Immundisolibacter sp.: one gene and its partner. The protein of the gene in region 1 binds, or shares a complex with, the protein of each later gene. Links are inferred from orthologs where the notes say so. Each region holds a gene or a part of one and is shown in the gene's direction. Other genes may lie near its edges.

What was found.
Region 2: the proteins of trxB (region 1) and trxA are in contact, whole or in part, in a crystal structure (PDB 1F6M), measured with the Escherichia coli proteins. The link is inferred for Immundisolibacter sp. from one-to-one orthologs.

The regions. Positions count from the first base shown.
Region 1 is NZ_JACIZD010000002.1:306,125-320,597, forward strand. Bases 5,042-7,862 are described here. They hold trxB (thioredoxin-disulfide reductase), read left to right. Parts: upstream 5,042-5,875; coding sequence 5,876-6,850; downstream 6,851-7,862. Other genes in these bases: H5U26_RS05260 (DNA translocase FtsK), read right to left, coding at 5,042-5,724; H5U26_RS05270 (Smr/MutS family protein), read left to right, coding at 6,825-7,358; H5U26_RS05275 (PilZ domain-containing protein), read left to right, coding at 7,390-7,788. Outside these bases: H5U26_RS05240 (porin), read right to left, coding at 1-863; fluoride efflux transporter CrcB, read right to left, coding at 1,056-1,427; H5U26_RS05250 (replication-associated recombination protein A), read right to left, coding at 1,424-2,764; outer membrane lipoprotein chaperone LolA, read right to left, coding at 2,772-3,401; more of H5U26_RS05260, read right to left, coding at 3,403-5,041; H5U26_RS05280 (cyclopropane-fatty-acyl-phospholipid synthase family protein), read left to right, coding at 8,057-9,268; H5U26_RS05285 (HIT family protein), read right to left, coding at 9,284-9,709; H5U26_RS05290 (aromatic ring-hydroxylating dioxygenase subunit alpha), read right to left, coding at 9,754-11,025; H5U26_RS05295 (aromatic-ring-hydroxylating dioxygenase subunit beta), read right to left, coding at 11,051-11,545; H5U26_RS05300 (group III truncated hemoglobin), read left to right, coding at 11,874-12,275; H5U26_RS05305 (flavin reductase family protein), read left to right, coding at 12,278-12,781; H5U26_RS05310 (FMN-binding glutamate synthase family protein), read right to left, coding at 12,932-14,452.
Region 2 is NZ_JACIZD010000013.1:1,206-15,699, reverse strand. What follows is about bases 6,003-8,844. They hold trxA (thioredoxin TrxA), read left to right. Parts: upstream 6,003-7,181; coding sequence 7,182-7,508; downstream 7,509-8,844. Other genes in these bases: rho (transcription termination factor Rho), read left to right, coding at 7,772-8,844; H5U26_RS12030 (YifB family Mg chelatase-like AAA ATPase), read left to right, coding at 6,003-7,049. Outside these bases: H5U26_RS12055 (insulinase family protein), read right to left, coding at 1-2,824; H5U26_RS12045 (ammonium transporter), read right to left, coding at 3,237-4,559; H5U26_RS12040 (P-II family nitrogen regulator), read right to left, coding at 4,621-4,959; H5U26_RS12035 (accessory factor UbiK family protein), read left to right, coding at 5,288-5,515; more of H5U26_RS12030, read left to right, coding at 5,532-6,002; more of rho, read left to right, coding at 8,845-9,028; H5U26_RS12015 (malate dehydrogenase), read left to right, coding at 9,073-10,050; rpmE (50S ribosomal protein L31), read left to right, coding at 10,135-10,341; H5U26_RS12005 (thermonuclease family protein), read left to right, coding at 10,473-11,132; H5U26_RS12000 (M48 family metalloprotease), read left to right, coding at 11,138-12,580; uvrD (DNA helicase II), read left to right, coding at 12,577-14,494. UniProt on the Escherichia coli protein: Participates in various redox reactions through the reversible oxidation of its active center dithiol to a disulfide and catalyzes dithiol-disulfide exchange reactions.

The DNA.
Region 1 (14,473 bases):
CTGAAGATTTCAAGCGGCGTTTCATCGAGGTCGTAGCGCCTGGCCAGCGCACGCGCGCGGCCACCTTCCAGGGGAAAGCCGGCCGTGACGAGGTTATCGCCGGCCCCCGACAGGCCGTTGAGGAGGCTGTCCAGATCGGCGGAATCGAAGCTGAGGTCCACGGCCAGATAACTGACACGCAGCGTCAGGTTTTCGTACTCGACCGTGTCGCTGACGATCCAGACGCTTTTCCCGGTTATTTCAAGGCCGTCGACGGCCTTGAATTGGTTGTATCCGAAATTGGCCTGAAACGAATTCATGACAGGACCGACACCGACATTCCAGGCCATATCCACACCGTCCAGGTGGGTGATGGGGACCATGCCGTAGATTTCCTGGGGACCGCGCAGCCACGGGTTTGCATAACCCACGTTCGTCGTGTCGGAGCGCATGAACATCGGCGCCACGGTGCGGCCCAGGCGGGCACTGAACGCGGGAGTGAATTGATATTTCACGTTCGCCCACTCGACCTCGGGCGTCCAGGAATTGTCGTAGCGGTGTTTGGACATCACTTGCAGGACGGCGGAAAGCTCGGGGCTGAAGCGGGCATCCAGTTGGCCGCCGATCTTGCTGTCCACGCCCAGGTGCCAGCGGTGGGTGGCGCCGGCACCGTTGGGTTGCAGATAGATACCGGAGACCACGTCCGAGTAGTCCTGGTCGGAGCGGACTGCGCCCAGTGTTCCGAAGCCGTTCCATGAGATGGCAGGGGAGCCAACCGTATCGGCGCAGCCTGCCAGCAGGGTCACCGCGAGGAGCGCACGGCCCGCCGGATGACGGCTGCCCGTGCCCGAGGTATGGCCGGAGCGCGCGCTTGCATGCGCCATGCGTTCTCCACCGAACTTCATTGTTTTGTTGCCCGAAAGCCGATGCGGGAGCGTGCGGTCCGTTTACCTGAATCGGCGTGATCGGCGCGCAGCGCCGTCGTCCGGAGTCGGACTGTCAGCGCATGGCACTCGACTTGAGGGTCAATGTCAATACGACGCGCGTGGACCGGGGTGCCTTTGCGTAGCCGCCGCTCAGCCGGCGACCCTGGCACCCGCCCACACCGCCAGCAGGCACAGCGCCAAATGCAGGCCGATGTTGAGCAGTGCCACGGCCGGGCGCTGCTGGGCCAGCAGCAGCGTCTCGCCGGCAAAGGCGGAAAAGGTGGTGAAGCCGCCCAGCACCCCCACCATCAGGCCGGCGCGCCAGGGTTCGCCCAGCAGGCCGCGCTGCACCAGCAGCGCCAGCGCCAGGCCCATCAGGAAGGAGCCGACGACGTTGACCGCCAGCGTGCCATACGGAAAGGCCCGGCCCAGCCACCCGGCCAGGCCATTGACGGCCAGATAGCGCACCACGGAGCCCAGCGCGCCGCCCAGTGCGACGGCCGCCAGTACGGCGCCGTTCACTGCTCGCCGGCCTCGCGGTCGCGGGCGCGCAGTTGCGCAAGGTGTTCGGCCAGGCGCCGCTCGAGGCCGCGGTCGCTGGGCTGGTAGTAGCGGCGGTCGGGCATCTCATCCGGGAAATAGCGCTCGCCGGCGGCGTAGGCACCGGCTTCGTCGTGCGCGTAGCGGTAGCCCTTGCCGTAGCCGAGCTGCTTCATGAGCCTGGTCGGGGCGTTGCGGATACGCAGCGGCGGCGGCAGGGAGCCGAACTGGCGGGCGTCGGCCATGGCGGCATCGAAGGCCGTATACAGCGCATTGCTCTTGGGCGCGCAGGCCAGATAAGTGACCGCCTGCGCGATCGCCAGTTCGCCTTCCGGCGAGCCCAGGCGCTCGTAGGTCTGCAAGGCTTCGAGCGCCAGGGTCAGGGCCCGCGGGTCGGCCAGACCGATGTCTTCACTGGCCATGCGCAGCACGCGCCGGGCGATGTACAGCGGCTCGCAGCCGCCGTCCAGCATGCGCGCCAGCCAGTACAGCGCGGCGTCCGGCGCCGAACCGCGCACCGCCTTGTGCAGGGCCGATATCTGGTCGTAGAAGGCCTCGCCGCCCTTGTCGAAGCGGCGCCAGCTCTCGCCGGCCAGCTCCTTGAGCACGGCCTCGTCGATAATCCGGCCGTCGGCGGTCTCGGGCGCGATGTCGGCAGCCAGTTCCAGCAGGCCCAGCAGGCGGCGGGCGTCGCCGTCGGCCATGGCCGCCAGCGTGGGGCGCAGCTCCGGGGCAAAGCGGATATCGAGCGCGCCCAGGCCACGCTCGGTGTCGCTCAGCGCGCGCTCGATCAGGCGTTCGAGATCCGCCACGGTGAGCGGGCGCAGCAGGTACACGCGCGCCCGCGACAGCAGCGCGTTGTTCAGCTCGAAGGACGGATTCTCGGTGGTGGCGCCGATCAGGGTGACGGTACCGTTCTCGACGTGCGGCAGCAGGGCGTCCTGCTGGGCGCGGTTCCAGCGGTGTACCTCGTCCACGAACAGCACGGCGCGCCGGCCAGCGGCTGCCACCTGGCGGGCGCGCTCCACCGCTTCGCGGATTTCCTTGATGCCGGCCAGCACCGCCGACAGGGTGATGAACTCGGCCCGCGTGTGCGCCGCCAGCACCCTCGCCAGCGTGGTCTTGCCGGTGCCGGGCGGGCCCCAGAAGATCATCGAGCGCGGCAGGTCGGCCTCGATGGCAACCCGCAGCGGCTTGCCGGGTGCCAGCAGATGATCCTGGCCCAGCACCTCGTCCAGCGTGCGCGGGCGCAGGCGATCGGCCAGGGGCCGACCCGGATCGGCGGCGGCGTCGAACAGGTCGGGCGGGCCGCCTGCCACGGGCCGGCTACGGTTTGCCGCCCGTCGGCGGCTGCGGCAGGGCGCGGATCACGTCCACGCCAGGCGGCGGTTCGAAGCGGAAACGCGCCGCCGGCAGGGAACCGTTGCGCTGCTGGTCGAGCAATTCGATGCGCGTGGTCTGGCCCAGGCCGTCGTCGAGTTGCAGGGCCTGCACGCTGTCGCCGGCCAGTTTCAGGCGCACGGCGCCAAGGCCGCTGTCCTTCTGTTTGGGGGTCAGGCGCAGCCAGCCGTCCTTTTCGCTGGTGATGTCGAACAGCTTGCTCGGAAACGCCGCCCCGGACAGCAGCAGCCCCGGCGCGTCGGCAGTGTCTGCGTCGATCGGCCGCACCGTCACCTGATCCAGGTCCGGCTCGTACACCCACAGCTCGCGCCCGTCGGCAACGATGGTCTGCTCGTAGGGCGCCTGATAGTCCCAGCGAAAGCGGCCCGGCCGCTGGATGGCGAACTGCCCACTGCTGGTTTCCGTCACCGTGCCGTTGGCGTCGCTGACGGTCTGCGTGAAACGCCCGGCCAGCGTGTGGGTGTTCGTGTAGAACCGTTCCAGCGTGGCGAGGCCATCGGCCAGGGCCGGGCCGGCCAGCAGGCCGAGCAGCACGACGAGGATGCGGGCTCGCATGTCAGCCTCCCGGCGGGGCTTCGGCCAGCACGTCGCGGGCGCCGTTGGACTTGAGCGGGCCGACGATGCCGGCGCGTTCCATTTCTTCCACCAGCCGGGCAGCGCGGTTGTAGCCGATGCGCAGATGCCGCTGCACCGCCGACACCGAGGCCCGGCGGCTGCTGGTGACCAAAAACACCGCCTTGTCGTACAGCTCGTCGCTGCCTTCCTCGCGCTCGCCGATGGCGAACGGGGCACTGCCGCCCTCGCTGCCGTCCTCGCCAAAGTCGCCGCGCAGGATCTCGTCGCGGTAATTCGGCCGGCCGGTGGATTTCAGGTGCGCCACCACGCGGTGGACTTCCTCGTCCGACACGAAGGCGCCATGCACGCGGGTCGGGATGGAGGTGCCCGGTGGCAGGTACAGCATGTCGCCGTGGCCGAGCAGCGCCTCGGCGCCCATCTGGTCGAGGATGGTGCGCGAGTCGATCTTGGACGACACCTGAAAGGCGATGCGCGCGGGAATATTTGCCTTGATCAGGCCGGTGATCACGTCCACCGACGGCCGCTGCGTGGCCAGGATCAGATGCACGCCTGCGGCGCGCGCCTTTTGCGCCAGGCGGGCGATCAGCTGCTCCACCTTCTTGCCGACCACCATCATCATGTCGGCGAACTCGTCGACGATGACGACGAGGTATGGCAGCGGCTCGCAGTAGGCGATTTCGCCCTCGCCATCCTCGAAGTCCGCCGGCTTGGCGGGCGTGGGGTCTGGGATCGGCGTGCCGGCCTCGGCCGCCTCGCGCACCTTGCGGTTGTAGCCGGCGATGTTGCGCACGCCCAGCGCCGCCATGCGCTTGTAGCGGCGCTCCATCTCGGCCACCGACCAGCGCAGCGCGTTGTGCGCGTCGTTCATGTCGGTGACCACCGGGCACAGCAGGTGCGGGATGCCCTCGTAGACCGACAGCTCCAGCATCTTGGGGTCGATCATGATCATGCGCACGTCGTCCGGCGTGGCCTTGAACAGCAGGCTCAGCACCATGGCGTTGACGGCCACCGACTTGCCCGAGCCGGTGGTGCCGGACACCAGCAGATGCGGCATCTTGCCCAGGTCCGCAACGGTCGGGATGCCCTGGATGTCCTTGCCCAGCGCCAGCGTCAGCGGCGAGTGGCTGTCGTCGTAGGCGCGCGAGCGCAGGGTCTGCGCGAAGCGGATCAGCTCGCGCTGTTCATTGGGGATTTCGATGCCGATGGTGGACTTGCCGGGGATGACCTCCACCACGCGCACGCTGATCACCGACAGTGAGCGCGCCAGGTCCTTGGCCAAGCCCGTAACCTGGCTGACCTTCACGCCGGCGGCCAGGTCGAGCTCGAAGCGCGTCACGACCGGGCCGGGGTGGACCTCCACCACGTGCGCCTCGATGCCGAATTCTTCGAGCTTCAGTTCGAGGCGCTTGGAGAGTGCCTGCAGCGCCTCGGCCGACAGGCCGACGACCTTGGTCTCGGAGTCGTCGAGCAGACTCAGCGGTGGCAGCGTGGGGGCGATGTTGGGTGCCGGCTCGAACAGCTCCACCTGGCGCTCGGCCTCCACCCGGTCGACGATCTCGACCGGCCGCAGCACCGGCTCGATGCGCGGCGGCTTGCGGTTGACGTCCTTGGCCTTGTGGCGGTCCACCGATTCGCGTCGGTCCTCGCGCGCCCGCTTGCCGGCCACGCCGTCGGCGTACACGCGCAGGCCGCGGCCGGCCACGGTGGCGCCCTTGACCACCGCGATGCCCAGCAGCTCGGTCAGCTTCAGCCACGAGAACCCGGTCACCCAGGTAATGCCCGACAGGCCAGCGGCGGCCAGGAACAGCGTGGCGCCGGCTGTGTTGAGGCTGCCGGCGGCCAGACGGCCCAGTTCCAGGCCCAGTCCGCCTCCCGGCCCGTTGGGCAGCGCACCGTGTGGCAGGTAGATCTGCGCCAGTGCCGCGCCGCAGATCATCGCCAACAGCAGGCCCAGCAAGCGGAAGGCCACGCCGCGCGCCCGTACCGGTACGCCCTGGTCGCCGCTGCGATACACGCGCCAGCCAAACCACAACAGCAGTGCCGGAATCAGCAGCGCCGGGTAGCCGAAGAAGTAGTACAGCAGACCGGCCCAGTTGGCGCCGATGCGGCCACCGGCGTTACGAATACCGGCGTGGCCGCCGGTGCTGGCCCAGCTCGGATCCTGCGCGTCGAAGCTCAGCAGCGCCAGCAGCAGGAAGGCCGCGCTGGCCAGCAACAGCAGCACCACCGTTTCGCGCAGACCGGCCGGCAGCCGCCAGCGCTTGGGTACCGGGGGCAGTTGCTGACGGCGCGGACGCGACATGAGGCTATTAGAGGACCAGGAGGGGGCGAAGCGCGAATTTTAACAGGCGCCGGATGGTGCCCCCTGGCGATTGCCGTCGACAAACGCTTTGGCCAAGGCGCAGGCGGCCGGATAATCGCCTGCCCCAGCGCCTTTTGCCTTTACGAGCGACATGACCGATTCCACCGTCCCGCGCCATTGCCGCCTGCTGATCCTGGGCTCCGGTCCGGCCGGCTACACCGCCGCCGTGTACGCCGCCCGCGCCAACCTCGAACCGGTGCTGATCACCGGCATCGCCCAGGGCGGGCAACTGATGACCACCACCGACGTCGACAACTGGCCGGGCGACGCCGACGGCGTGCAGGGCCCGGAGCTGATGGCGCGCATGCAGCGCCACGCCGAGCGCTTCGGCACGCAGATCGTGTTCGACCACATCAACCGGGTGGAACTGGACCGGCGGCCGTTCGTGCTGCACGGCGACAGCGCCACGTACACCTGCGACGCGCTGATCATCGCCACCGGCGCCTCGGCGCGCTATCTGGGCCTGCCATCGGAAGAAGCCTTCAAGGGCCGCGGCGTGTCGGCCTGCGCCACCTGCGACGGATTTTTCTACCGCGGCCAGGAAGTGGCGGTGATCGGCGGCGGCAACACGGCGGTCGAGGAGGCGCTGTATCTGAGCAACATCGCCAGCAAGGTCACGCTGGTGCACCGCCGCGACCGCCTGCGGGCCGAGAAAATTCTCATCGACCGGCTGATGCAGCGCGCCGCCGACGGCAAGGTGGAGCTGGTGTGGAACCATACCCTGGATGAGGTGCTGGGCGACGAGTCGGGCGTCACCGGCGTGCGCCTCGCCGCCACCGACGGCAGCGGCACGCAGCAGCGCGCGCTCAGCGGCGTGTTCATCGCCATCGGCCACAGCCCGAATACGGACATCTTCGCGGGTCAGCTCGACATGCGCGGCGGCTACCTGCGCGTGCGCGGCGGCAGCGACGGCAACGCCACCGCCACCAGCGTGCCGGGCGTGTTCGCGGCCGGCGATGTGGCCGATCACGTCTACCGCCAGGCCATCACTTCCGCCGGCAGCGGCTGCATGGCGGCACTGGATGCGGAGCGTTACCTGGATGGGCTCGAAAACCGACCCACCTGAGGCGCCCGATCCGGGCGCCGAGTTTCGCGCCGCAGTCGGCCCGGTGCGGCCGCTGCGCGGGGCGCCGCCGGCCAAGGTGCCGGCGGCAACGCGTCCCGCTACCCCGCGCCGCAAACGACCCGACGCCCCGCCACCGTTGCCGGCCGTGTTGCCGGTCATCGAGCCGGGCGCAACCGTGCGGCTGGCTCGGCCCGGCGTGCCAAACCGTGCGCTGCGCCGCCTGGACGGCGAGCTGTTCGTGGCCGAGGCGCAGCTCGACCTGCACGGTCTGACGGCGACGCAGGCCGGCGCGGCGCTACAGACTTTCATCGCCGACTGCCTGGCGAGCGGCTGCGAGCGCGTGCGCATCATCCATGGCAAGGGCCAGCGTCCGGGTCAGGATCTGCCGGTGCTCAAGCCGCTGGTGATCGAGTCGTTAAAAGGGCATCCCGCGGTGCTTGCGCTACGCAGCGCAGGCCCCCGCGACGGTGGCAGCGGCGCCGTGCGCGTGCTGCTGCGCCGCGCCTGATCTGCCGGGCTTCCCGGTGTGCCGGAGTCGAATGAACGTGATCGAACGCCGTCGCTATACCCGCATCAGCCTGCACGTGCAGGCCGAGTTCGTGAGCCAGGGGCGCAGCTGGCCGTGCCAGGCCATCGATCTGTCCCTGCACGGGGCACTGGTCAGCCGACCGCGCGGCTGGGAAGGCGAGCTCGGCGAGCGCTGCGCGCTGCGCTTTCTCCTCGACGAGGGCACCCGCATCCAGATGGCTGGCATCCTGCGCCACCAGGACTCCGACGCGCTCGGCTGGCAGTGCACCGGCATCGACCTGGACAGCATGGGCGAGCTGCGCCGGCTGATCGAGCGCAACCTCGGCGAACCTGCCTTCCTGCGGCGTGACCTGGCGGAAATGATGCGCAAGCACATGAACGCCGGTGCGGGCTCGCCAGGGAAAGCCTGATCACAACGCCGGCCGGGCTGTCCCCGGCCGGTAGTCGCACCCTGGCCACGGGCATTGCGCCATGTGGCCAATTTCAATTCGTCGCTGCAACGGGCCCGTGCCGGTACGGCGCGGCGTCCCCTTGACCGCAGGGCAGTTGCCGCTTTCAATCGCAGGCGCAGATTTCGGTGTTTTCGGTTGCACCTCTTGGCGGCGACCGGGGACAGGTCACCGCAGCTTCGGTGACCTCCATCCGGCAGGCTCGGGCAAGGGGTCGGGAGGTTTCGCCATGAAACGCGAACTTGCCGTGCTCGGTCGCCTGATCCGGCGTGGCACGCTCGAACTTCGATTGCCGGACGGCGCCCGGCACCTGTTCGGCAGCGGCCCGCCGCATGCGCGCTGGACCTTCACCCGCCGCGACAGCCTGCGGCGCATCATCGCCAACCCGGAGCTTGCGCTGGGCGAGAGCTACATGCGCGGCGAGTGGGATACGCCGCCGGGTGAGCTGGCGACGCTGCTGGCCGTGCTGATGCGAAACGCCGGCGAGCTTGCCCGCGACGGCGGGCGCCTGCGGCGCCTGCTGGGCGGCTTGCTGCAGCAGTGGAACCGGGTGCAGGCCAGCTACCGCAACGTGGCCCATCACTACGATCTGGACGAGTGGCTGTTTCGTCTGTTCCTGGATCGGGAGATGTACTACTCCTGCGCCTATTTCGCAGTGCCGCAGCTGAGCCTGGAGGCCGCGCAGCGGGCCAAGGTCGAGCACATCGCCGCCAAGCTGTGCCTGCAGCCGGGCCAGCGCGTGCTCGACATCGGCTGCGGCTGGGGCAGCCTGGCCCTGCATCTGGCGCAGCACCACGACGTGCACGTGATCGGGCTGACGCTGTCCCGCTCCCAGCTGGCGGTCGCGCAGCGCACGGCCCAGGAACGCGGTTTGTCAGGCCGCGTGCAGTTTTTGCTGCAGGACTACCGGGAGCACACGGACCAGTACGACCGCATCGTCAGCGTCGGCATGTTCGAGCACGTCGGGCGGCCTTATTACGCGCGCTTTTTCCGGCAGGTGGCGGCCGGCCTGCGCCCGCACGGTGTGGCCCTGCTGCACACCATCTGTCGCCTGGGTCCGCCGGGACTGACCAACGCCTGGGTGCGCAAGTACATCTTCCCCGGCGGCTACAGTCCGGCGCTGTCGGAACTGACCGCCGGCATCGAGCACAGCGCGCTGAAGGTCATGGACATGGAGCTGCTGCGTCGGCACTACGCGCTGACCCTGAATGCCTGGCAGGCCCGTTTCCAGCAGCATCGCGCCGAGGTGGCCGAGCGCATGGGCGAGCGGTTCTGCCGGATGTGGGAGTTTTACCTGGCGGCCTCCGAGGCCGCCTTCGAGACGGATGGTCTGGCCGTGGCCCAGGTGCAACTGGCGGCCGAGGTCGACGCCGTACCGCTGACGCGCGATTACCTGTATGCGCCGCTGGCACAGCCGCGGGCTTTGCGCCGCGCCGGATGACGCGGCGGGCTGGCCTCAGCCGGTTTCGCCCGCGGCCGGCAAGGTGCTGCCCAAGACTTGACGCAAGACAGCCGCATCGACACTGCGCGGCGCCCCGGCGCGGCGGGGTGCCGCCCAGATGGCGTCCGGAAAGCTCGCGTCATCGGCAAAGCGCGGGATCACGTGCCAGTGCACATGCGGCACCTGGTTGCCCAGGCTCGCCAGGTTGATCTTGGTGGGCCTTAGCACCTGACGCAGCGCCGTCTCCACGCCAAACACCAGTTCCATCAGATGACGGCGCTGCGCCGGCGTGAGGTCCGTCATCTCGGCCACGTGCGCCTGCCAGATCACCCGGCAAAAGCCCGGATAGGCCGGGTCGCCGACCAGCACCACGCGCGCCGAGCGGTCCTGCCACAGCACGGTCTCGCGGTCCGGTTGGCACAGCGGGCAGGGTGCATTCATGCGCCCATTGTGCCCGCTGTGCCGACGCTCCGGCGGCGGAGCCGCTAGTACCCCATCAGCTGCCGGTACTCGTCCCAGAAGGCGCGGATGGTGGTTTCAGTCACCAGGTGGTCGGTGTCCTTCACATCGCGCCCGTCCATTTCGATGCAGGACCAGTCGTTCTGGTCGCGCACCACCGCCTGCTGGCAGATCACGGACGACTCGCCGTCTTCCATGGAGATCAGCCCGGCCGGGCCGATCAGGTTGATCTGCTTCAGGCGGATGTTGCGCAGCTCCTCGTCGTCGGTCTTGTAGCCGAAGTAGGTCCATACCAGCTCGAAGGCATCGCGACCCTTGGGCACGATCTGGCGCACGGCGAGCGTGTTCTGGATCTGCTGGATGACCAGGTTCGGCATCAACGACATGATGACCAAGGTGACGTCATCGCCCCACTCGCCCTTGCGGCCCTTCAGCAGCGAGGGGTCGGCCAGCGTGTAGCTGTCGGCCTGGTAGGTGCGCAGCTGCGAGTCCTTGGTCTCGGAGATGGCCTCCTCGGAGTCCGTGCCGGAACGCGAGAACAGCACCGTGTGCCAGCCGCCGGTGATCTTGACCCCGCCCACCTGGCTCGACCGGTACAGGCCGAAGGTCATGTGGAACAGGTGCAGCAGGCTGGCGTGGTAGGGATCCTTGGTGTTCTCGGCGTAGAACTTCCAGTTGCTGGGGATGTACTGGCGGGCGTGACCGATGACCTCGATGTCGCGGCCCTCCAGCACACGCCGCAGGTGCTGGTCCACCGCGCCATCGGCGCCCAGGTAGTCCTGGAAACCCGGCATGGTGTCGTCGAAGGTGGCGAACACGGCGCCGTGGTAGTTCTCCACCCGCAGCTTGCGCAGGCCGTGCTGCTTGAGGTCGAAATCGGCCGGGTAGCCGCCCTTGCCGCCCAGACCGCGCCGGAAAGGCACGCCGACCAGGTCGCCGGCGGCGTCGAAGGACCACTGGTGGTAGACGCAGGTGTAGGTACCGGCGGCGTTGTTGCCGCGCAGTTCGCGGCACACCAGTGCGCCGCGGTGAGCACAGCGGTTGACCCAGGCATGGATGGCGCCCTTGTCGTCCCGCGTCATCACCACCGGCGTGTCGCCGATGAAGGTGGCCTTGAAGTCGCCGGCGTTGGGCACTTCCGCCGCCAGGCCGATGAAATTCCAGGTCGGGCCGCGAAATATCCTGGCCTGCTCCTCGTCGTACACCGCCTGCTCGGTGAATACACCGTACGGCACGGCCGAGTTGACCCCTTCTTCCGGCCAGATGAGTCCGCCGGTCCGTTTCACGCGTGCGTCCATGACTGATTACTCCTTTGGTGCTGGCTCAGATGGGGGTGACCATCAAGGTCTGGATACGGTACGTGTCGAAAACGCACAGCTTCTCCTTGAAGCGCAGCGCGCCGTTGACGCGCACGATCTTGTCCACGTACTTGCCAGTGTTGTAGACCCGCGTCTCGCCGTCCAGCAGGGTCTGGAACACGCCGTAGTTGGTCTGCGCGGTGATGACACCGGCCTGCTCGCCCAGGATGCGGGTGTTGCTGACCAGGTGGCGGTAGAAGTGCGGCGCATAGATGTTGGCCTTGCGCAGCGCGACGATGCGGTCGCGCAGCATGCCCTTGCTGTCGCAGAACATCACCGCCACCGGCAGGCCAAGATCCGCGTTCTCGCGCGGGATGACCTTGTAGACGCAATCGTCGGTGAAGAAATCCGGCCACTCCTCCAGGCGGTCGTCGTCGATGCACTGCACGTAGGCGTGGATCAGGTCTTCGACTTCCTGGCGCGTGGTGGTGACAGGGGCCGTGGCAACGGCAGTGGACATGGGCGGCACCTCGTGTGGGCATTCAGGTGTGGACATTGTGGACAGGGCCCGCTGGCGGCCATTGACCGCCGTCAAGGGCTTCATGCCTGACCCCGGCGCCGGCAACCCGGGCGGCTGCCAGAAGAACTCGGCGACGCAGGCAGGCTTTGCCCACCGCGCCGGACGGGCGTAGATTGCTGCGCACATGCCGATGAGGGGGCGCCATGCGGGAAGGCCTCAGAGTCACGACCAGCTACAGCCTGGTCTTCAAAGAGCGGACATCGGCGTCTTGCGTTCGCCCCTCCGGAACGTGCCCGGCCCGGGATCAGGCACCGCAGGGATAGAAACCATGACCACTCACCGTGACCTGGCCGCCCTGCTCGGGCGCGAACGCATCACCGCCGTGGTGGCGGATTTCTACGACCGCGTGCGGCACGACCCGGAGCTTGGCCCCACCTTCGCCAAGGTCAGGGACTGGGATGAAGTGAAGGCGCGCATCGGGCACTTCTGGTGGATCGACCTGGGCGGCGAGCGGTACCGGGACGATGTCTACAACCCGCACACCGTGCACCGCCATTTCGGCGTGCGGCCCGAGCAGGTCGATCCGTGGCTGCGGCTGTTCGAGGCGACGGTGCGCGATCATCTTCCGGCCGAGCTGGCCGAGGTGTGGCTCACCCGCGCCCGGCGCATGGCCGACTGGGTGCGCACGGAGCTGCAAAACCCCACTTCCAACAAGAAACAGGAGGATTGAAGATGGACGAGCAACACAAGAAAACCGCCCTGCGCATGATCCCCTATGGCCTGTACGTGCTGACCGGCAAGGCACCGGACGGCCAGCTCGCCGCCGCCACCGTCAACTGGGTGACGCAGGCGTCATTCGCGCCGCCGCTGGTGGCGCTCGGCGTCAAGGCCGATTCCGGCACGCACGCCGTCATCAAGGCAAGCGGCCGCTTTGCCCTGAACATTCTGGGCAAGGAGCAGGGCAACATCGCCTTCGCGTTCTTCAAGCCGGTACAGGCCGAACCGGGCCTGTTGTCGGGCCAGCCATACCAGGACGGCAGCAACGGCGCGCCGGTGCTCGACGCCGTGCCGGCATACCTGGAATGCACGCTGGTCGACAGCGTCGAGCGCGGCGATCACAGCGTGTTCATCGGCGAGGTGACCGAGGCCGTGGTGCGCCAGCAGCCGGCGGGGCGCGCCGACGACGCCACGCTGTGGCTCAAGGACCTGGGCGAGAAGGTGTTCTACGGCGGCTGAGGCTGCCGTCTGCTACGCCGAAGCCCAGCTGCCACGGTTTTTTGTAGGAGCCCGGCTTTGCCGGGCGATGGCGTTGCGGCCGATACCCCTCATCGCGCCGCGAAGCTGCGCTCCCAAAGGCACACCCAGCGGGCGCACCGGCGCCGGGATTTAGCCGGCCATCGAACGCGGCCGAGGCGCCGGATAAAGCTCCTCAAGGCCAATCGAGCGCCCGTGCTCCACCATCATCCGCGCGTGCCGGCGGCGCAGCGCGCGCGGCTGGGGCACTCCGCAGGAGTGGGCGATCATGGCGATCTCCTTCTCCATGTTGCGGGCGAAGTGCGCCACCCGCTCGGCCTTGTCCTCGGGCACCAGGCCGCGCTGCAGGTGCGGGTCGTGGGTGGTGACGCCGGTTGGACAGGTGTTCTTGTTGCACCGCATGGCCTGGATGCAGCCCAGCGCAAACATGAAGCCGCGCGCGGAGTTGACGAAATCCGCCCCCACCGCCAGCGCCCAGGCGGCGCCGCGTGGGTTGATCAGCTTGCCGGAGGCGATCACCTTGATGCGATCGCGCAGATTCCAGGCGATCAGCCGGTCGACCACCGCCGGCAGGCTGTCGCTGAGCAGCATGCCGACACCGTCCATGAGCGGCATCGGCGCCGCCCCACTGCCGCCCTCGGCACTGTCGACGGTGATGAAATCGGGCGCCGATTCCACCCCGCGGCGCAGCACGAGCGCGCACAGCTCGTCCAGCCAGTCCAGGCTGCCGATCACGGTCTTGAAGCCGGCCGGCTTGCCGGTGATGTCCCGGATGCGGGCGATCTGATCCAGCAGGTCGTCCAGGTTGTTGATGTCCGGGTGACGGTTGGGCGACAGCGAATCCTGGCCGGCCGGAATGCCGCGGATGGCGGCGATCTCGGGCGTCACCTTCACCGCCGGCAGGATGCCGCCCTTGCCCGGCTTGGCGCCCTGGCTGAGCTTGATCTCGAACATCCGGATCTGTTCCAAGGCCGCCAGCTCACGCAGGCGCGGCTCGGACAACTGGCCGACTGCGTCGCGCACACCGTACTTGGCGGTGCCGATCTGGAACACCACATCGCAGCCGCCTTCCAGGTGCGCCGGTGCCAGGCCGCCCTCGCCGGTGTTCAGCCAGCAACCGGCCTTGGCGGCGCCCAGCGACAGCGCCCGCGCCGCCGGCTGCGACAGCGCGCCGTAGCTCATGGCCGAGATGTTGAAGATGGCGCGCGTGCTGTACGGCTGCCGGCAGAACGGACCGAGCGTGACCGCATCCGGCTGGGTGGTTTCCTGTTCCAGCGGCGGGAACAGGCTGCTGACGAAAATCACCGAGCCGGGCCGGTGGATGTCCACCGTGGAGCCGAACGCGACGGTGTTGTCGAGGTTCTTGGCCGCCCGGTACACCCAGCTGCGCTGGGCGCGGTTGAACGGCAGCTCCTCGCGATCCATGGCGTAGAAGTACTGCCGGAAGAACGCGCCCAGACGCTCGAACAGGTAACGAAACCGCCCCACCAGCGGAAAATTGCGCCGCACCGCGTGCTGCGTCTGCGTGCGGTCGACCACGTACATCACCAGCGCCACCAGCACCAGCGCGATGAGTGAAAAAACGAACAAAGCCGCGAGCAACTGGAGCGCCGCCATCACCCAGCGACTCAGGTTTTCGGGCAGGATCGGCATCGTGACAACTCCAGGCAACGG
Region 2 (14,494 bases), on another replicon or contig:
GATAGGTCGCCGCCACCCGGCGCAAATCGTCCAGCGTGACGCCCAGCACGGCTTGCCGGTAGGCCTGACGGGCCTCGGCGGTGCGGCCGAACAGGCTGGCATGAAAGGCCTTGCGCGCCTCGCCGGCCGGTGAGGCCGGCCTGTCGATGGCGGAAATCACGCCCAGGATGGCTTCTTCCACCGCCTGCGGCGGATGATCGGCCTCGTGCAGCCAGGCCAGGGCGCGATCGAAGTCGGCCAGGGTTTCGGCCAGGCGCGGGTCGCGGTAGCTGTAGAAGCGAAACGCCGCGCTGTCGGCGTCGAAGCCGGCGCCGCCGCCGTAGGCACCGCCCTTTTCGCGGATCGCGGTGTGCAGAAAGCCGTTGCGCAGATAGCTGCCCAGCACCGTCAGGGCGGGCGCGTCCGGGTGGCTCCAGGCCACGGCAGGATAGGCGCGGGCGCAGAAGTTGACCTGCGTGTTGGTGGTCCAGGCCTCGGCCACGCGGCCGCTGACCGGCGGCAGGGCGAGGGTCTGATCAGACCCGCTGGGCTGGGCACCGGTGTCTTGCCACACCTGCGCCAGGCGCAGGGCGATGTCGGGGTGTTGTTCGTCCTCGGCCACGATGACGAACTGCACCGGCGCGGCGGCAATGCGCGCGCGCAGTTCGCCCAATCGCTCGCCCAGCGCCTTGAGCGCGGCCGGATCGTCCAGGCTGTCGTCGAGCGCCTTGATGGCCTTGATACCGGCCAGGCCCGACCAGTGGTGGGCGAGGCGCGCCACCGGGCTCATGCTGGCGCTGGCGGCGGCCATGGCCAGCGCGTGGCCGTTGCCGGTGACGGAGTTCTCGTCGCTCATCCGGGCCTGGGCGATCAGCTCGCGCAGGCGGGCGAGTTCGTCGAAGCGCGCCGTGTGCAGCGTCTCGTGCAGCAGCTTCGACAGCGCGCCGTGGTTGCGCACCAGCGCCTTGCCGGACACCACGAACAGGCCGCGGCTGGTCTGGCTGTCCTGTGCCAGTGCGCCCACGCTGGCGCTGGCGCTGATGCCGCCGGTCAGCGCCGCCTGCAGGGCCTGCGTTTGCGTGTAGTCGCGGCCGCCGGCGCCGACTTCGCTGAGCGTCTCGGCCAGCAGCGGCAGCAGCGCCAGGGCATCGTCATCCAGCGGCGGCAGGTCGATGACGATCTGCTGGTAGACCAGGCCGTTGGTCGGTTGGTCGTACCAAGTGGCCGGCAGGCCGACCACCGGTTCGTGTACGGCAGGCGGAATCTTCAGCGCCGGGGCGACGTCCTCGCGGGTCACGCGCGGCAGGATGTCGGGGTCGTCCTGCTGTGCCTGACGGGCTTCGAGCGCCTTGGCCTGGGCCACGATGCGCGCGCGCTCGGTGGCGTCCAGGCCTTCGCGAAGCGCCGCCAGGCGGGCCTTCTCGGCGGCCAGCTCGCGCTCGGCCTGCGTCGGGTCGGGCTTCATGGTCAGGCGCACGCGGTGCGGGTTGTCCAGCAGCCAGCGGCGCACCTCGTTCTGGACGAAGCCGGGCTCGGCGGCGGCGGCGCGCAGGCGCTCCAGCGCGGCGTCGATGGCCAGCGCCTGTACCGGATCGCCGTGGTGCACGGCCTGCGGCAGGGCGTTCATGATCAGCTGCAGGCCGTAGGGGTAGCGGTCGCCGCCGATCTCGCGTCGCGACAGCTCGATCTGGTGCAGCATGGCCTCGACCTGCTCGGTCGGCACGCCGCTTTCGGCCACCTGCGCCAGCACGTCGAGCACCAGCTTCTCCACCGCCTCGGCGTGTTCCGGCTCCGAGCCCTCGACGCCGGCCGCGAACAGCAGTTCGCGCGCCGAATCGTCCAGGCCGCACAGCGGTGAGGGCGCGCTGCCAAGCTCGGTGGTTTCGAGCGCATGCATCAGCGGCGAGGATGAGTTGTCCAGCAGCAGGCGCGACAGCAGGTTCAGGCGCAGCACCTGGTCCAGATCGGTCATGTCGCCCAGCAGCCAGCCGAGCACGATGTGGGTCTTGCGCGCGGTGTCGCCGTCCTCGGCGGCGTAGGTTTCCTCCACCACGCGCGGGGCCGGGTAGCGCTGTTCCGGCGGCACGCGAAGGTCGATGTCCAGACGCTGGAAGTGCCGCAGCACGCGGTCTTCCATGATCGCCTGGTGCTCGGCGGCCGGGATGTCGCCGTAGGTGAAGAAGGTCGCGTTGCTGGGGTGGTAATGCCGGGCGTGGAAGGCCTTGAGCTGTTCGTAGGTGAGGTCCGGGATGTGCTGCGGGTCACCGCCGGAGTTGTGGTGGTAGGTGGTGGTCGGGTAGACCTCGCGCGCCAGGGCCTGCCACAGCGCCGACACCGGTGCGCTCATGGCGCCCTTCATCTCGTTGAACACCACGCCCTTGAAGGTGAGCTCGGAGTCCGGGTTTTCGGCCTCGGCGAATTCGAGCCGATGGCCTTCCTGGGCAAAGTCGAGCGGATCGAGCGTCGGGAAGAACGCCGCATCCAGGTACACGTCCAGCAGGTTGAAGAAATCCTTGCGGTTCTGGCTGGCAAACGGGTAGGCGGTCCAGTCGCTGGCCGTCATGGCGTTCATGAAGGTGTTCAGCGAGCGGCGCAGCATCAGGAAGAACGGATCGCGCACCGGGTAGTGGCGGCTGCCGCACAGGGCCGTGTGTTCCAGGATGTGGGCGACGCCGGTCGAGTCCTGCGGTACGGTCAGGAAGGCCACCAGGAAGGCGTTGTTGTCGTCGGCGGCGGCCAGGTGGATGTGTCGGGCACCGGTGACGCGGTGGCGGTATTCCTCGACCGTGAGGCTCAGCGCCGACACGCGCTCGGTGCGCAGCAGTTCGAAAGCGGGATGGGTCATGCCGTGGCCGTTGCGTTGGGAATGCGAGTGATGGCCAGTTTAGCAGGGGGCTGGGAGGCAGCCGGGCGGCCTGCCCAACGACGGCGCTGAGCCGGCACCCCCGGACATCGGCAACAGGAGGGGCCCGCGCAGCGACGGATGATCGACCGTCGTGCCGTGTTGGTGCCCCCACCGAGAATCGAACTCGGGTCTGACGCTTACAAGGCGTCTGCTAGACCTTCCAGCTATAGGGGCGTGTGCCTCGGCGCATCGCGCCCCGGGGGCTTTGGCGGCGCGGGGACGCGGCTTCATTTGGGGGGCTGCAGCGGCGGGGCATTTTACACCGCGCCGTTTGGTCGACGACGCTCGCGTCCGGCAACAAAAAAAGGGCCGGGGAGGGTGCCCCCCGGCCCTTTTGGCACACCGAATGGCTTTAGAGGTTGTAGCCGCGTTCGTCGTGCAGGGCCAGGTCGAGGCCTTCGTTCTCCTGCTCGGGCGTGACACGCAGGCCGATCACCAGGTCGATCACTTTCAGGATGATGAAGGTGGCGATGCCGCTGAAGCCGACCGTCACCAGCACGCCCTTGAGCTGAATCCACAGCTGGGCGGCCATGTCGAACTCGGTCTTGACGCCGCCCAGACTGGCCGCAGCGAACACGCCGGTCAGCAGCGCGCCGATGATGCCGCCGATGCCATGCACGCCGAATACGTCGAGCGAGTCGTCGTAGCCGAAGGCCCGCTTCATCTTGGTGGCGGCAAGGAAGCACAGCACACCGGCCACGGCGCCGATCACCAGCGCGCCCATCGGGCCGACGAAGCCGGAGGCCGGGGTGATGGCAACCAGACCGGCGACCGCACCCGAGGCGATGCCCAGCACGCTCGGTTTGCCGTGGCTGATCCACTCAATGAACATCCAGCCGAGCGCCGCCGCTGCCGTGGCGATCTGCGTCACCGCCATGGCCATGCCGGCCGTTCCGTTGGCCGCCACCGCGCTGCCGGCGTTGAAGCCGAACCAGCCGACCCACAGCATGCAGGCGCCGATCAGCGTGTAGCCCAGGTTATGCGGCGGCATGGCGGTGGTCGGAAAGCCCTTGCGCGGCCCCAGCACCAGGCAGGCCACAAGACCGGCGATGCCGGCATTGATGTGCACCACGGTACCGCCGGCGAAATCCAGCACGCCCCAGTCCCACATCAGGCCGCCGTTGCCGCTCCACACCATGTGCGCAGTAGGCGTATAGACGATGGTGAACCACAGTGCCATGAACCACAGCATGGCCGAGAATTTCATGCGCTCGGCGAAGGCGCCGACGATGAGCGCCGGCGTGATGATGGCAAAGGTCATCTGGAAGCACATGAACACCGATTCCGGGATGGTCATGGTCAGGCTTTCGACGGTCAGCCCGCTCAGGAAGGCCTTGCCCAGGCCACCGACAAAGCTGTTGAAGTTGACAACTCCCTGCTCCATGCCGGTGGTGTCAAACGCCATGCTGTAGCCGTAAATCGTCCACAGCACCGTGATCAGCGCGGTGATGGCAAAGCACTGCATCAACACCGACAGCACGTTCTTGCTGCGCACCATGCCGGCGTAAAACAGGGCCAGGCCCGGGATGGTCATGAACAGCACCAGGGCGGTCGAGGTCAGCATCCAGGCGGTGTCGCCAGAATTCAAGACCGGGGCTGCCGCATCTTCTGCCAATGCCAGGCCGGGCAGGCACAGCCCGATCGTTGCCAGTGCGGCAAGCCCGCGTCGCATCAGGGTTTTCATCGATAAACTCCCTCAGTTAAGGATTCGTCGGCCAAGAACCGGCACGTCGGCGCTACAGCGCGTCGGCACCGGTCTCGCCGGTACGAATACGGATGACCTGCCCTAGGTCATAGACGAAAATCTTGCCGTCACCAATCTTGCCGGTGTTGGCAGAGTTGGTGATCGCCTCGATGACACGGTCGACGTCCGTCTCGTCGACCGCGACCTCGATTTTTACCTTGGGCAGGAAATCCACGACATATTCGGCGCCGCGATAAAGTTCGGTATGCCCTTTCTGGCGACCGAACCCTTTCACCTCGGTGACCGTGATGCCTTGCACCCCGACCCCCGACAGCGCCTCGCGCACATCGTCAAGCTTGAACGGCTTGATCACCGCACAGACCATCTTCATTGCAGTACTCCTCGGGCAAGACGGAACCGCAGGCAGGCCCCTGGGCAGCCTGCCCCCGGCACCGCGATATCAAGCGCATCACCAGCCCCCGTTCAGGGAGGCGAGACGGTGCGGACTGAACCGGCATGTACCAGTAGGGCCTGTTAAGCACGGCCTGTGCCAGAGTGGCTATCGGGCATTGGGGTATAGTCGGAAACGAAGCGAGAATAGGGTTCGTACGACGTCCCAGGCGATCGATTGCACCATATGAGTGCATTTGAATTGGGCGGCTGACCTTAAACAGGGCGACCCCGTAGCGAGCGGCGGCGCCCCGTCCGGAGTGATTGCGATGACCGATTCCGTGCCACCTTCGCCGCTGCACTGGCTGCACGGCATTGCCAGCGAACTGGAGGGCCTTCGCACTGTGACGGTGCAGCGCCTGAGCCAGCGACTTGGTTTGCCGAGTCGGGAGGAATTCGAGGTGCAGCGCGCGCTGCTGGAGGATGCCCGCGAGCGCCTGGCCCGGGTGCAGGCACAGGTCGAGGCCCTCGCCGCCCGTCTCGACGGCAGTCCCTGACCGTCCGCAGGCGCCCATGTCGCTGGCGACCCTGCGCAGCCGCGCCCAGTTCGGCATCGACGCGCCGCCGGTCACCATCGAGGCGCACCTGACCGGCGGCCTGCCGGCGCTGGCCATCGTCGGCCTGCCGGAAACCGCCGTGCGCGAGGCCAGGGACCGCGTGCGCAGCGCGCTGCTGAACAGCGGTTTCGAGTTCCCGGCCCGGCGCGTCACCATCAACCTCGCCCCGGCCGACCTGCCCAAGGAAGGCGGACGTTTCGATCTGGGTATCGCGCTGGCCATCCTGGCCGCCTCCGGCCAGTTGCCACCGGCCTGCCTGGAAGGCTACGAGTTCATCGGTGAGCTCGGCCTGGGCGGCGAACTGCGTCCGGTGCGTGGCGTGTTGCCGGTGGCCTTGCAGGCACAGCGCGCCGGTGCCCGCCTGGTGCTGCCACAGGCCAACGCGGCCGAGGCGGCCCTGGCGCCGGACCTCACCGCCTACGGTGCCGAGCACCTGCTGGCGGTGTGCGGCCACCTGACCGGCAATGCGCCGCTTGCGCAAGCGCAGCGCGCCTTGCCGCAGGACGGCACCAGCGTGCCCGATCTGGCCGACGTGCGCGGTCAGCCCGCTGCGCGCCGGGCGCTCGAAATCGCCGCCGCCGGGGGTCACAGCCTGCTGATGCTGGGCCCGCCCGGTGCCGGCAAGACCATGCTGGCCACGCGCCTGCCGGGCATCCTGCCGCCGCTGACCGAGCAGGAGGCGCTCGAGACGGCCGCCGTGCAATCGATCAGCGCCGGCGGTTTCGATGTTCGCCACTGGGGTCAGCGGCCGGTGCGCGCGCCGCACCACACGGCCTCCGCGGCGGCACTGGCCGGCGGCGGTACTACGCCGCGGCCGGGCGAGATCTCGCTGGCCCACCACGGCGTGCTGTTCCTGGACGAGCTGCCGGAGTTCGACCGCCAGGTGCTGGAAGTGCTGCGCGAGCCGCTGGAGTCCGGGCACATCAGCATTGCCCGGGCGGCGCTGAAAGCCGAATTCCCGGCCCGTTTTCAGCTGGTGGCGGCCATGAATCCGTGCCCCTGCGGATATCTGGGCGATGCCGGCGGCCGCTGTCGCTGCACCCCGGAGCAGGTGCGCCGTTACCGCGGCCGGCTGTCCGGACCGCTGCTGGACCGCATCGACCTGCACGTGGAGCTGCCGCCGGTTGCGCACGAGCTGTTGCTGGCGCAGGAGCACGCCGGCGCCGAGCCGTCGGCCGCAGTGCGCGAGCGCGTGCAGGCGGCGCAGCAGCGCCAGTTCGCCCGCAGTGGCTGCCTGAACGCGCGTCTGGACCCGGCCGGCCTGCGCCGGCATGCGCGGCTGACCGAGTCGCAGCAGCAGTTCCTGGCGCGGGCCATCGGCGCCCTGGGCCTGTCCGCGCGTGCCACGCACCGGGTGCTACGCATTGCCCGCACCTGTGCCGATCTTGCCGGCAGTGACGCGCTCGACATGCCGCACCTGGCCGAGGCGCTGCAGTACCGCTTGCTCGATCGGCGGCCCCATAGCGCGTATTGAAAGGTTGTTGACTTGCGTCCGCCTGCGACTAGAATGCCGACAAGCCTTTGTTTCCCGTCGGCCCGGCGCAATGCCACCGCCCACGCAGGCCTGTCCTGCGTCCCTGCCACCGTCGATCCATAACCAGAGCCCATGAGCGAACACGTCAAGCACATTTCTGACGACTCCTTCGAGCAGGATGTCCTGCAGGCCCCCGGGCCGGTTCTGGTGGATTACTGGGCAGAATGGTGTGGCCCGTGCAAGATGATCGCGCCGGTGCTGGACGAGGTCGGCAAGGAATACGCCGGGCGCCTGACGGTGGCCAAGCTGAACGTGGACGAGAACCCCAAGACCCCGCCGCGCTACGGCATTCGCGGCATTCCGACCCTGATGCTGTTCAAGGGTGGCAACGTGGAGGCCACCAAGGTCGGTGCTTTGTCGAAGTCGCAGCTCACCGCGTGGCTGGACAGCAATCTCTGATCCCGGCTTTGTCTCAAGTCGCCCATCGCCGGTGCCGATAGCTCGACTGGCTCGGGCGGGCTCTCATCTTCATTCCGGCCGCCCGGCTGTAGACGATTACCGGCAGACGTTCTGAAGGTTCAGGGTGTCCGGCTGTTGCCGCGACATGCCAACAACAACAATTTTTTCGCAGGTTTTCATTCCCGGTCCGTCTCCCGGACTGCCTCTTCCAACTGCGCCGCGCTTCGCTTTCGCGGTGCTCCTCGTCAAATCCGCAGACACATATGAATCTGACCGCGCTGAAACAAACGCCGGTGGCCGAGCTGGTGGCCATGGCCCAGGAATCGCGTCTGGAAGGGGCCTCCCGCCAGCGCAAGGAAGAAATCATCTTCGCCCTGCTCAAGGCCCACGCCCGCAAGGGCGAGGACATCTTCGGCGAAGGCGTGATGGAAATGCTGCCGGACGGCTACGGCTTCCTGCGCTCGAACACCAATTCCTACCTAGCCAGCCTGGATGACATCTACGTCTCGCCCAGTCAGATTCGCCGCTTCGGCCTGCGTACCGGCGACACCATCTCCGGCAAGATTCGTCCGCCCAAGGACGGCGAGCGCTACTTCGCGCTGCTCAAGATCGACGAGCTGAACTTCGAGCCGCTGGAAGCGGCCCGCAACAAGATTCTGTTCGAGAACCTCACGCCCCTGTTCGCCGACGAGCGCTTCACGCTCGAGCGCGGCAACGGCACCACCGAGGACATCACCCCGCGCATCATCGACATGGTGGCGCCAATCGGCAAAGGCCAGCGCGGCCTGATCGTGTCGCCGCCCAAGGCCGGCAAGACCATGATGTTGCAGTCGGTTGCCCACTCGCTGGCGATCAACCACCCCGAGATTTACCTCATGGTGCTGCTGATCGACGAGCGGCCCGAGGAAGTGACCGAAATGCGCCGCACGGTGCGCGGCGAGGTCATCGCCAGCACCTTCGACGAAGCCGCCACGCGCCACGTGCAGGTGGCCGACATGGTGATCGAGAAGGCCAAGCGCCTGGTCGAGCACAAGCGCGACGTGGTGATCCTGCTCGATTCCATCACCCGCCTGGCGCGCGCCTACAACACCGTGATCCCGTCCTCGGGCAAGGTGCTGACCGGCGGCGTCGACGCGCACGCCCTGGACAAGCCGAAGAAATTCTTCGGCGCCGCGCGCAACATCGAGGAAGGCGGCAGCCTGACCATCATCGCCACCACGCTGGTCGAGACCGGCTCGCGCATGGACGACGTGATCTACGAGGAGTTCAAGGGAACCGGCAACATGGAAATCCACCTCGAACGCAAGATCGCCGAGCGGCGCATCTTCCCGGCCATCAACATCAACCGCTCCGGCACCCGCCGCGAGGAGCTGCTGATGAAGCCGGACGAAGTGCAAAAAGTCTGGATCCTGCGCCGCCTGCTGGCCTCCATGGACGAGGTGGCGGCCATGGAATTCCTGCTCGAGCGCCTCAAGAACACCAAGAGCAACGCCGAATTCTTCGCCTCCATGAAGGCCTGACGCCGGCCTACCCTTCAATCCGCCACCTGCAGAGGACCCGCCCCGTGAAGACCCCCGTCCGCATCGCTGTCACCGGCTGCGCTGGCCAGATCGGCTACGCGCTGCTGTTCCGCATCGCCGCCGGCGACATGCTCGGCCCCGACCAGCCGGTTATCCTGCATTTGCTGGAAGTCACGCCGGCCATGAAGACCCTGGAAGGCGTCGTCATGGAACTGCGCGACTGCGCCTTCCCGCTGCTGGCCGATATCGTGGCCACCGATGATCCGGCGGTCGGCTTCAAGGATGCCGACTACGCCATCCTGGTCGGCGCCCGCCCGCGCGGTCCGGGCATGGAGCGCAAGGACCTGCTGGAGGCCAACGGCGCCATCTTCACCGTGCAGGGCAAGGCCCTGAACGACCACGCCAGCCGCGGCGTGAAGGTGCTGGTGGTCGGTAACCCGGCCAACACCAACGCGCTGATCGCCATGCGCAGCGCACCGGACCTGGACCCGCGTCAGTTCACGGCCATGATGCGCCTGGACCACAATCGCGCCATCAGCCAGCTGGCCGCCAAGACCGGCTCGTCGGTGCCGGCCATCCGCCGCATGACCGTGTGGGGCAACCACTCGTCCACGCAGTACCCGGACATTTCGCACGCGCTGGTCGATGGCCGTCCGGCGCCGGAACTGGTCGATCAGGCCTGGCTGGAGACCGATTTCATCCCCACCGTGCAGCAGCGCGGCGCCGCCATCATCGCCGCCCGCGGTGCGTCGAGTGCGGCTTCGGCTGCGTCGGCAGCCATCGATCATATGCGCAGCTGGGCGCTGGGTACCGCCGACGGCGACTGGGTCAGCATGGGCATTCCCAGCGACGGCAGCTACGGCATCCCGGACGGCATCATCTATTCCTATCCGGTGACCTGCCGCGACGGGCGTTACGAGATCGTGCAGAACCTCCCCATCAGCGCCTTCAGCCGCGCCCGCATGGATGCCACCGCCCGGGAGCTGCTGGAAGAACGCGAGGCCGTCCAGCACCTGCTGTGACTTGCAGTGCAACTTGCCCGGCGGGCCGCTTTCTTCTACCCTACGCGGCCCGCCGCGCCGTGCCCTCCCAACCCAGACCGCGCCATGAAACCCGATATCCATCCCAAGTACGAAGAAGTCACCGTCACCTGCAGCTGCGGCAACACCTTCCAGACCCGTTCCGCGCTGGCCAAGCCGGAGCTGGCAATCGACGTGTGTTCGAGCTGCCACCCGTTCTACACCGGCAAGCAGAAGGTCGGCGACCGCCGCGGCCGAGTGGAGCGCTTCAAGCGCCGCTACGGCATGGCGTGATGCCGGGCCGGTTCGCCGGCCTCGCTCACAAAGGGCGCCTGCTGGCGCCCTTTGTGTTTCTGGCCGGGGTTCTGTTTGCGAGCAACTCGCCGGCAGCCTGCCGGCCCCCAGGGCCTGTGGAGCAGGCCACCGTGGCCGGGTACTACGATGGCGACACGCTGCGCCTGGTCGATGACCGCCGCGTGCGCTTGCTGGGCATCGACACGCCCGAGATGAACTACCGCAAGGGCACGCCGCAGCCGCTGGCGCAGCGCGCCTTGCAGCGCACGCAAAGCTTGTTGCCCAAGGGCGGGCCGGTGCGTCTGGCGCGCGACCGGCAGGCACAGGACCGCTACGGCCGGCTGCTGGCGCATGCCTATACCCCGGACGGCACCAGCGTGGAGGAAACCCTGCTGCGCGAGGGACTCGCGGTGAGCTTCATCATGCCGCCGAACGTCGCCCTGGCGGACTGCCTGCTGGCTGCCGAGCGGCAGGCCCGCGTGGCCCGCCGCGGCCTGTGGGCCTTGCCCGACTACCAGCCGCAGGCGGCCGGCAAGGTCCCGGCCGACGGCCGCTATCGTCTGGTGCGCGGCCGGGTCACCAGCGCCCTGCAGCGTGGCGACTGGGTACTGCTGAAGCTCGACAGGCGCGTGCAGCTGCGCATCGCGCGCGCCGACTGGACAGGCTTCGAACCGGCCGATCACCTGGCCTGGCGTGGCCGGGATGTGATCGCGCGGGGCAAAATCCAGTCCCGAAACGGCGCTGCTCAGATGCGTTTGTGGCACCCGGCGCAGATCGAACTGTCCAAGTAGTCACCATGCGCAAGTTCCTCACCGTCACCGGTCTGTGTCTGACACTCGCCGCCTGCGCCACCAACCCGGTCAGCGGCCGGCGCGAGATGGCGCTGATGTCCGAGGCGCAGGAAATCTCCATCGGTCGCGAGATGCACCCGAAGGTGCTCCAGCAGTACGGCCAGTACGAAGACCCGGCGCTGCAAGCCTACGTGCAGGGCGTGGGCGAGAAGCTCGCCGCCCACAGCCACCGCAGCAACCTGATCTACCGCTTCACGGTGGTCGATTCCACCGACATCAACGCCTTCGCGCTGCCCGGCGGCTACATCTACATCACCCGCGGCCTGCTGGCGTACCTGGGCAGCGAGGCCGAGATGGCCGGCGTGCTCGGGCACGAAATCGGCCACGTCACGGCCCGCCATGCGGTGCGCCAGTACACCGCGGCCACCGCCGCGCAATTGGGCATGACGCTGGGCAGCATCTTCGTGCCGGGTCTGGGCAGCAATGTGGGCCAGAACGTCATGGGCGTGCTCGGGCAGGCCATGCTCAGCGGCTATGGGCGCGAGCACGAACTCGAATCCGACGGCCTGGGCGCCGAATACCTGGCCCGCGCCGGCTACGACCCGCAGGCCATCCTGGACGTGCTGCGCACGCTCAAGGCGCAGGGCGATTACGCCGCCGCGCAGGCCAAGGCCGAAGGCCGCCAGCCGCAGTCCTACCACGGTCTGTTCGCAAGCCACCCGGACGAGGACACGCGCCTGAAGGAAGTGCTCACCAAGGCATCCTTCCTGGCCCCCGACAAGCCGGCCGACAATGGCCGCCAGGCGTTCCTTAAGCACATCGACGGCCTGGTGTTCGGCGACAGCGCGGCGCAGGGCATCCGCCGCGGCAATCGCTTTTATCACCGCGACCTGGACTTCGCTCTCGAATTCCCGGCCGGTTGGCGGCTGGAGAACCGGCCCGATCGGCTGCTCGCCGTCGCCCCCGGCGGCAAGGCCCAGGCGCAGCTGACCAGCCAGGATCTCAACCAGCGCGAGACGCCGCGCGAGTTCATGATCCGTCGCCTGGGCATCAAGAACCCAGCCGGCGAGGAAATCAGCCCCGGCGGGCTGCCCGGCTACACCGCGCCGCTGAAAATCCAGGGCCGGCCCGGCCGCGTCAGCGTCATCTTTCATCGCAACCAGGCCTATGTGCTGGCCAGCGTGGCGCTGGACGGGGCGGACAGCCAGGCGGTCGACGCGGCCATGCGTCAGACGGCGCTGGGATTTCACCCGCTGCGCGACGACGAGAAGGCGCTGGCCGAGCCGCTGCGCCTGCGCCTGAAACCCGCCGTGGCCGGCGACACCTACGCCCGCCTGGCCCAAGGTTCGCGCCTGCCCGGCGATGCCCAGGCCCAACTTCGGCTGCTGAACGGCCACTATCCGCAGGGCGAACCGAAGCCCGGCGACATCCTGAAAATCGTGGAATGAGCATGAGTCTCGAACGCCAGATCGACCGCCTGAACCCGCCGCAGCGCGAGGCCGTCACCGACCCCGGCCAGACCGCCCTGGTGCTGGCCGGCGCCGGCAGCGGCAAGACCCGCGTGCTGACGCACCGCATCGCCTGGCTGATCGAGGTCGAGCGTGCCGCGCCGCTGGAGATTCTGGCCGTCACCTTCACCAACAAGGCCGCGGCCGAGATGCGCGAGCGCATCGGCCAGCTGGTACCGCTGCCGCCGCGGGGCATGTGGGTGGGCACGTTTCACGGCATCGCCCACCGCCTGCTGCGCGCCCACTGGCGCGAGGCCGGCCTGTCGGAAACCTTCCAGATCCTGGACTCCGACGACCAGCAGCGGCTGATCAAGCGCCTGCTCAAGGAGCTGGGCGACGACACGCTCAAGCCAGCCCAGGTTGCCGCCTTCATCAACGCCCGCAAGGACGAGGGCCAGCGCGCCCGCCACGTGGACACGCAAGGCTTTGCCGACCGCGCCGTGCTGGCCGAGCTGTACCGCCGCTACGAGGCCGCCTGCGAGCGCGGCGGCATGGTGGACTTTGGCGAACTGCTGCTGCGCTCGAACGAGCTGTGGGTGCAGCAACCGGTGCTGCGCGACCACTACCGGCGGCGCTTCCGCCACATCCTGGTCGACGAGTTCCAGGACACCAACGCCCTGCAGTACGCCTGGCTGCGCAACCTCGCCGGGCCGGACACCAGCCTGTTCGCGGTCGGCGACGACGACCAGGCCATCTACGGCTGGCGCGGCGCCAAGGTGGAGAACATGCGCGAGTTCGAGCGCCAGTTCCCGAACGTCAAGGTCGTCCGCCTGGAACAGAACTACCGCTCCACCGGCACCATCCTGGCCGCCGCCAATGCCCTGATCGCCCACAACCGCGAGCGCCTGGGCAAGAACCTGTGGTCCGACGCCGGCAGCGGCGAGCCGATCCGCCTGTACGCCGCCTACAACGAGCAGGACGAGGCCCGCTTCGTGGTCGAGCAGATCGAGGCCTGGGCCGCCGCCGGCAACCCGCGCGCCGAAACGGCCATCCTGTACCGCTCCAATGCCCAGTCGCGTGCCTTCGAGGAAGCGCTCATGGTGCGGCGCATCAAGTACCGCGTGTACGGCGGCCAGCGCTTCTTCGACCGGGCCGAGATTCGCGATGCACTGGCGTACCTGCGCCTGATCGCCAACCCGGCCGACGACACCGCCTTCGAGCGCGTCATCAACCAGCCGCCGCGCGGCATCGGCGACAAAACCCTCGACACCCTGCGTGGCGAAGCCCGTGCCAGCGGCCTGCCGATGTGGGAGGTCCTGACCCGGCTGCTGCAGGGCGGCGGCCTGACCGGCCGCACGGCGGCGGCGCTGGGCGGCTTTGCGGAATTGATCCAGAGCCTGCGCGCCGCCTGCCAGGGCCAGGCGCTGATGGATCAGGCGCTGATCGCCATCCGCGACAGCGGCCTCAAGGACCACCACGCCAAGGACGTGGACGGCCGCGGCGAAGGCCGGGTCGAGAACCTGGACGAACTGGTCAACGCCGCCAGCCTGTTCGTGAACGAGGAAGAAGACCTCGACGACCTGACCGCGTTCCTGAGCCATGCCGCGCTCGAAGCCGGCGACGCCCAGGGCGAGGCCGGCGCCGACTGCGTGCAGCTCATGACCCTGCACTCCGCCAAGGGCCTGGAATTCCGCCAGGTGTTCCTGGTCGGCGTGGAGGAGGGGCTGTTCCCGAGCCAGCGCTCCATCGACGACCCGGCGCGCCTGGAGGAAGAGCGCCGCCTGTGCTACGTCGGCCTCACCCGCGCCCGCGAGCGGCTGTACGTGAGCTACGCCGAGAGCCGGCGCATCCACGGCGAGACCCGCCCGGCCATGGCCTCGCGCTTCATCGAGGAAATCCCGGCCGAACACCTGA